2 regions of the Blautia sp. LMAG:89 genome follow, and region 2 is predicted to be linked to the other one. Evidence: predicted binding sites of a transcription regulator. Region 2 holds the regulator's gene; the other holds the start of a gene.
What was found. Region 2 encodes NrdR, which represses ribonucleotide reductase genes. Its sites were predicted from a motif close to CACAANATNTTGTG; they were not measured.

Region 1: a site for NrdR is predicted at 2,811-2,824, ahead of nrdD (anaerobic ribonucleoside-triphosphate reductase). Genes of this name have one in related genera too.

Annotation. Positions count from the first base shown of each region.
Region 1 covers NZ_NANC01000004.1:544,659-548,750, forward strand. The annotation lists gene arcC (carbamate kinase) at 1-471, shown strand, start outside; gene nrdD (anaerobic ribonucleoside-triphosphate reductase) at 634-2,769, opposite strand; gene CCC70_RS06535 (hypothetical protein) at 2,969-3,502, opposite strand; gene asnA (aspartate--ammonia ligase) at 3,719-4,092, shown strand, end outside.
Region 2 covers NZ_NANC01000009.1:105,696-109,787, forward strand. The annotation lists gene gdhA (NADP-specific glutamate dehydrogenase) at 118-1,452, shown strand; gene nrdR (transcriptional regulator NrdR) at 1,643-2,092, opposite strand; gene CCC70_RS12145 (YlmC/YmxH family sporulation protein) at 2,231-2,485, shown strand; gene sigG (RNA polymerase sporulation sigma factor SigG) at 2,599-3,378, shown strand; gene pap (polyphosphate:AMP phosphotransferase) at 3,443-4,092, opposite strand, start outside.

The DNA of each region.
Region 1 (4,092 bases), on a different contig from region 2:
GGCCAGTACAGACGTATCCTTGCAGCACCGAAGCCACAGAAGATCGTAGAGATTGAAACCGTAAAGGTCCTCTCTGCAGCAGAGCAGATCGTCATTGCCGCAGGCGGCGGCGGAATCCCGGTTCTTGAGCAGGGAACTCAGCTGAATGGTGCCAGCGCCATCATCGAGAAAGACCTGGCAGCAGGACTTCTTGCAGAAGAACTGAACGCTGACACTCTGATGATCCTTACAAGCGTCGAGAAAGTAAGCCTTGACCATAATACGGATCACGAATCTTATCTGGATACTATTTCCATAGAAGATGCCAAGAAATATATTGCCGGCAAACAGTTTGCGGCAGGCTCCATGCTTCCTAAGATCGAAGCAGGTGTTTCCTTCGTGGAGAAGGGAACCGGACGCCGTACCATCATCACAGACATGGCCCATGCAAAAGACGGCTACCGTGAGAAGACCGGAACTATCATTAAATGATCATTTTACGGACTCAGAATACAAAGTGAACTATAAAACTTCACTTTACATAAAAATATCCCGCAGACGGCTGCTGGTCTTACCGGCAGCTCTGCGGGATATTTTTATACTGTCTGGCTCCACATCCGATCACTGTTCCACAGTTGATCGGACAGCCAGCATTTACATAGATTTTCGCTCAGCGATCTCAGCCATCTTCGCCTCATTCAGGCGAGTATCTCCATGGACACGGCTGTAGGAAAGATATCCGTTCATACGGTCGATCTTGGTCAGATTTCTGGAACCGCAGACAGGGCATACATCCATCTCCAGTTCCTCATGACCACAATCGTCACAGTATGCAAGAGAAAGGTTCACTCCCTCATAATATCCCAGATCCATGGCTCTGCGGATCAGTGTACGGATAGCTTCCTTATTGTAGCCGATCGGATAACGTACATACTGAATCTTACCTCCATTGCAGAGTTCCCAGAAACGTCCCTCCAGATCCTGTTTCTCGATCGGAGTTACATCCTCTGTTACATGGCAGTGGAAGCTGTTGCTCACATATGGTCTGTCAGAAACGCCCTCAATGATTCCATACATCTTACGGAACTGCTCTACCTGCAGGCCACAAAGACTCTCTGCCGGTGTTCCGTAGATCGCATAAAGATAACCATCTTCCTTCTTGTACTGATTTACCTTGTCATTGATATATTTCAGGACCTCCAGAGCAAACGCCCCATCCTCTGCAATGGATTTGCCATTGTAAAGTTCCTGAAGCTCATTTAACGCTGTGATACCGAAGGAAGCTGTCATAGGCTTCAGGATCTTGCCAATCTTTTCATTCGGTTTCAGATGTCCGCCGTAGAAACCGCCTTCACAGTATGCAAGCGGGTTGGTGGATGCACGCATCTGTCCCAGATATTCGTAAGTGCGGATATGCAGATTACGGATCATTTCCAGATAGAAATCCAGAACCTCATAAAAATCTCTGCTCTCCGCTCTGGCCTTTGCAAGGATCATCGGAAGATGAAGGCTTACCGCACCAATGTTAAAACGTCCCACAAAAACAGGCGTATCATTCTCATCCGCCGGCTCCATACCGCCACGCTCATACCACGGACTTAAGAAAGCACGGCATCCCATCGGGCTGATGACCTTCTTGTATTTCCTGTACATACTGGAAATATAGCCTGCGCCGGACATAGACAGCCAGTCCGGATACATGGTTTTGGAGGAACACTCCACACCAGCCTCAAAAATATCCTCACAGCACTTTCCGGGACCATGGATCTCTTTGTCATAAAGGAATACGATTTTCGGGAAAAGTACCGGTTTCTTGTGTCCGGCCTTACCCTGTCCTCCCTGATGGACCTCAAGAAGGGAAATCGTACACATCTTCTCAAACTGCTCGGTTCCGAGACCAAGTGTCACCGTAACAAACGGATAATCACCTCTGGAAGAACCGACGGTATTCAGCTTGTACTCAATTCCCTGCCAGCCCTGGTCATAATCCCTGCGGACCTTATCAAGAGCATACTCAATAGCTCTCTCCTCACGGCCACTCCAGCTCTCATCCGAGTATTTCATAAATTCGGAAATATATTTATCATAGCTCTTCTTTGCATACGGTGCCAGGATCTTATCAACCTCCGGCACTGTAAAGCCACCATACTGCTGTGCTGCTGTACTGAGAATGATATCCCCCATAACATCAAAGGCTGTATCCAGAGTCTTCGGCTCGTTATACCAGACATTGCCCATCTCAAAACCGCCACTTAAAACAGCTGCCACATCGAACAGACAGCAATTCATGGTATCCAGACGTGCAGACTGGTCATGAATATAAATGTAGCCGTCCTTACATGCCTGAAGCTCATTACGGTTCATAAAAAACTTCCGATAGAGTTCCTTGTTCAGCTCATTAAAGATCAGGCTTCGTTTCGTGGCAACAAGGGCGCTGTCTGTATTGGCATTACTTTTATCACCGATATAACGGATCGCCTGACTCTTGGTATAGACATCATCCATCATATGGATAAAATCCAGCTTGTAATTCCGATAATCACGGTAGCTCTTGGCAACTGCCGGATTCACACGCTCCAGAGCCCCCTCCACGATGTTGTGCATCTCCTGGATCTCGATCTCATTCTTTCCAAGGGAATCCGCATGCTCCTGGGCAAAACGGCAGATAAAATCCTTCTCCTCGTCTGAAAAAGTATAAAGAATACGCTCTGCGGATTTGTTCACGGCAGCCACGATCTTCTGCGGATTAAACTCCTCTCTTGTCCCGTCTTTCTTGATCACATATAACATTGCTCATCCCTCCCTGTGCTATATATAAGTCGCTATGCAAATACTATATATAGTACCTATATCCTCTATATATTGTTTTTCATCTATATGTTGTGCTAGGCATGAGTATAACACAGCTGAGGAGAAAAGAAAAGGGATATTTCTGTATACACGAAAATACAGACACTTAGCACTGCCTGATCTCACTGCAGAAATATTCTCACAAATTCGTTCCGATCCAGTCTGCAATAAAATCCCATAATTTCGGAAGCAGCATGGCCAGTGTCACTATAAACCATATGATCCAGCCTGCCCCGCTGCTTTTCTGATCTTTTTTTTGCTGTTTTTTTCCCTGATCTAAAACTTCTGCACGATTTCTGCCCACCGTTGTTTTATTCCTGGTATTAACTGCCGCTGCAGTCTTACGTCCGGCTGCTGCACCTGTATTCCGGCTTCCGGTTAGATTCCGATTCAAATCGGTATTGCGGCTTGCATTCGTATTCCGGTTTATGTTTGTATTCCGGTTTGCGTTCGTATTCCGGTTTACGTTTCCGTTATGTTGTGTTGTTTGATCAGCATCCTGTCCATACTGCCGCATCATATCCCGCACTTTGGCGGAAGCATGTTTATAATGTATCTCCCGGGGCTCATTCAGATGATATAACACCTCATCATTTCTGTAAGGCATCCCACATAATGAACACCTGCCATTTACAACCTTGCCCCCACAAACCTGACACCTTTGACCTGCCATAAGCTCCCTCCATTCTATCCGTTAAAACGGATATTTATATTTCCATCGTAGACATAAGCATTCTTTTTTCAGTATATCACACCAGGCATTTAATACCCAGTATTTTTCTACGATACCCCAAAAGACTTCCCCTCTCATTATATTGCCACTCCACCCATTTTCTGTTATAATACCCCACAGAGCAATAAGCCTAAAAATCATCAGGAGGAGCCGATAATGAATACAATCACAATCCCCGCAACCTATCATGCAGACCTGAACCTCCATGACACACAGATTGCGATCAAAACAGTAAAAGATTTCTTCCAGCAGACACTCTCCCAGAAGCTGAACCTTCTTCGAGTATCCGCTCCAACATTTGTAGCACCGGAATCCGGCCTTAACGACAACCTTAATGGTGTAGAGCGCCCGGTAAGCTTTGATATCAAAGCTATCGAAGGAAGCAACGCCGAGATCGTACACTCCCTTGCCAAATGGAAACGCTACGCACTGAAAAAATACGGATTTTCTCACGGAGAAGGTCTTTACACAGATATGGTAGCCATCCGCCGGGATGAAGATCTGGACAATATCCACTCTGTTTACGTAGA
Region 2 (4,092 bases):
GAAATAAAAATTTAAAAAAATTAAATTTAGCACTTCCCTTTTTTAGCATGTTAATGTATAATAGCACTCGAATTTAGTTTTCAACGCAATTTAATATGTGATGAGGAGGAAACAACAATGTCTTACACAGAAGAAGTTTATGAAAGAGTTGTAGCACAGAATCCTGGCGAGCCAGAATTCCATCAGGCAGTTAAGGAAGTTCTCGATTCCCTTAAAGTCGTAATTGACAAAAATGAGGAAGAGTATCGTAAACTTTCCATCCTTGAGCGTCTTGTAGAGCCAGAGAGGATCATCTCCTTCAAAGTACCGTGGATCGATGATAACGGAACTGTACAGGTTAACAAAGGATATCGTGTTCAGTTCAACAGCGCCATCGGACCATACAAAGGCGGCTTAAGATTCCATCCTTCTGTAAATCAGGGTATCCTGAAATTCCTTGGTTTTGAGCAGACCTTTAAAAACTCTCTTACAGGCCTTCCGATCGGCGGTGGAAAAGGTGGCTCCAACTTCGATCCTAAGGGTAAATCTGACAGAGAGGTTATGGCATTCTGCCAGAGCTTTATGACAGAGCTTTGCAAATATATCGGCGCAGATACAGATGTTCCGGCTGGTGACATCGGTGTCGGCGGACGTGAGATCGGTTATCTCTTCGGACAGTATAAGAGAATCCGTGGCCTTTATGAGGGTGTCCTTACAGGAAAGGGTCTTTCCTTCGGAGGTTCCCTGATCCGTACAGAGGCTACCGGTTACGGTGTTGTATACATGCTCAACGAGATCGCCAAAGCTCACAATGATTCCGTAGAAGGAAAAACAATCGTTGTAACAGGTTCCGGTAATGTAGCTATTTACGCTGTTGAGAAAGCTACTCAGCTTGGTGCCAAGGTTGTTGCAATGAACGACTCCAACGGATATGTCTACGATCCGAACGGAATCAACCTTGACGTCGTAAAGGATATCAAAGAAGTAAAACGTGGACGTATCAAAGAATATGCAGACCGTGTTGAGGGTGCTACCTACACTGAGGGACTTGGCATCTGGAATATCAAATGTGATATCTACCTTCCATGCGCTACTCAGAACGAGCTTGGTCTTGACGGAGCTAAAACACTGGTTGCAAATGGCTGCAAATACGTCGTTGAAGGTGCAAACATGCCTACTACTCTTGATGCAACAACATACCTTCAGGAGAACGGTGTTCTCTTCATGCCTGGTAAAGCTGCAAACGCTGGCGGTGTTGCCACATCTGCACTTGAGATGAGCCAGAACTCCATGAGACTTTCCTGGACAAGAGAAGAGGTTGATGAGAAACTCCACAACATCATGATCGATATCTTCCACAAAGCTGATGACGCTGCTAAACGTTACGGTATGGAAGACAACTATGTTGTAGGTGCAAACATCGCCGGCTTCGAAAAAGTTGTTGACGCTATGAAAGCTCAGGGTATTGTTTAATTAAGTTTCCTGAATCATTAATGTATATTTATAGCAGGGACCGCAGAGGATTTTTCCCAGGCGGTTCCTGTTTTTTATATCCACTTTTACGATCTTTGAAAAATCGAACATTCGTGTTTCAAAAAAGGCCGACTGTCTTTTGACAATCGGCCTGGAATTTCCTGTACTTGCGGTCTGTTCATTTAATCTCTTAATTGATCAGTTTCTTCAGCTCATCCATAAAGGTACTGACATCTTTAAACTCTCTGTATACAGACGCAAAGCGTACATACGCTACCGCATCCAGATCCTTCAGATGTTCCATAACGATCTCTCCGATCTTGGTACTGCTGATCTCACGGTCTTCTGACCGGAAAATATCTCCTTCTATGGAATCGATCATCTCTTCCACTCTCTCAATGGGAATAGGGCGCTTATAACAGGCACGAAGAACACCATCCTGGATTTTGGAACGTTTATAGCTTTCCCGGTTCTGGTCCTTCTTGATCACAGTCAGTGGAATCGTTTCCACCTTCTCATAAGTTGTAAAACGCTTTCCGCAGGCATCACAGAGACGGCGGCGGCGGATGGAATTGGTATCCTCTACAGGTCTGGAATCTACAACTCTTGTATTATCCTGGTTACAGAACGGACATCTCACAGAACTCTCCCCCTTTCCGGATCAGTAAATCATTACTAAATTCGTTTTTATTATAAAATAAATGCACATAATGTGTCAATAATCGGACTTGCATAAATTTTACAGATTTTCCATAAAATCATACCAGGTGATGAATTTATGCGCATCTGTGAGCTGAAACAAAAAGAAGTGATCAATATCCATACCTGCCGTAGTCTTGGCTACCCTCTTGATGTGGAATTCTGCTGTGAAACCGCACGCCTGAAAGCCCTGATCATGCCAGAACCGGGGAAATTTTGCTGGTGTTTTTCCAAAGAAAATGAATATTCCATTCCATGGGACTGCATCCGCCAGATCGGCGAAGATATCATCCTTGTTGATTTCCGTGATGAAAAACGGCTGGGAGGAGACTGAACCGACTACATTTGTCAAGGCCCTTTATTTTTTATATTTTTCCCGAAAAAGTATATTTCAACCGCCCTCTGAGAATCATCTTAATGTACTGACAAGACAAGGAGGATTCTAAGATGGCACTGAATAAAGTTGAAATCTGCGGAGTAAATACCTCAACCCTTCCTGTTCTCAACCAGGAAGAAAAGGAGGAACTCTTCAAAAGAATCAAAGCTGGCGATGAAGAAGCCAGAGAATTGTACATCAAAGGCAATCTGCGGCTTGTTTTAAGCGTGATCCGCCGTTTTCAGAACAGCAGTGAAAATCCAGATGACCTTTTTCAGATCGGCTGTATCGGCCTGATCAAAGCAATCGATAATTTTGATACCACCCTTCAGGTAAAGTTTTCTACCTATGCAGTTCCGATGATCATAGGAGAGATCCGAAGATATCTCCGTGACAACAACAGCATACGAGTCAGCCGCTCTCTGCGGGATATCGCCTACAAAACCATCTACACCAGGGAAAATTACATGCGGCAGCATCTCAAAGAGCCTACCATTGCGGAGATTGCTGATGAGATCGGCATTGACAAGGAAATGATCGTCTATGCCATGGATGCGATCCAGAGCCCGGTAAGCCTTTTTGAGCCCGTGTATTCCGAAGGCGGAGATACCCTATATGTTATGGATCAGATCAGTGATAAAAAGAACCTGGAAGAAAACTGGGTGGAGGATATTTCTCTTCGAGATGCCATGAACCGGCTTGGAGAGCGTGAACGTCACATTATCGATCTCCGCTTCTACGAGGGAAAAACCCAAATGGAGGTAGCTGATGAGATTGGTATCTCCCAGGCTCAGGTCAGCCGACTGGAAAAACATGCTCTTCGCAGTATGCGAAACTATCTCCGGAATTGATTCATCTCTCTTCAGACAAAAAGCTGCAGCAGAATATCTGTTATCCTGCCGCAGCTTTTATCTCTTATTTCAGCGCTTTCTCAATTTCTTCGATCACGATCCGAAGCGCCTTCAGCCTTGCATATTTCTTATCTACGGATTCCAGAATGTGCCATGGTGCATAAGCAGTACTGGTTTTCTGAAGCATCTCATCTACTGCTGTTTCATACTGATCCCATTTTTCACGGTTTCTCCAGTCCTCATCCGTGATCTTCCACTGTTTTTCCGGATTGCTCTGGCGGTCGTTGAATCTGGCAAGCTGGGTGTCCTTATCAATGTGGACCCAGAATTTCACGATCACAGCGCCCCAGTCAGAAAGCTCCTTCTCAAATTCATTGATCTCATTGTAGGCACGTCTCCAGTCATTCTCGCTGCAGAAGCCCTCCAGACGTTCTACCATCACTCTTCCGTACCACGTCCGGTCAAAGATGGCAATGTGACCATCCTTGGGAAGCCTTGTCCAGAAACGCCACAGATAATGACGGGCTTTTTCATGAGGCTCCGGACTTGCGATAGGATGTACCTCAAATCCACGGGGATCAAGAGCCTCCGTGATCCTCTTGATATTTCCTCCCTTTCCGGCAGCATCCCAGCCTTCATAGGTGATGATCACAGGCACTCTTTTTCGGTAAAGACGGTTATGCAGGCTTCCAAGTTTTGCCTGCAGTTCCTTAA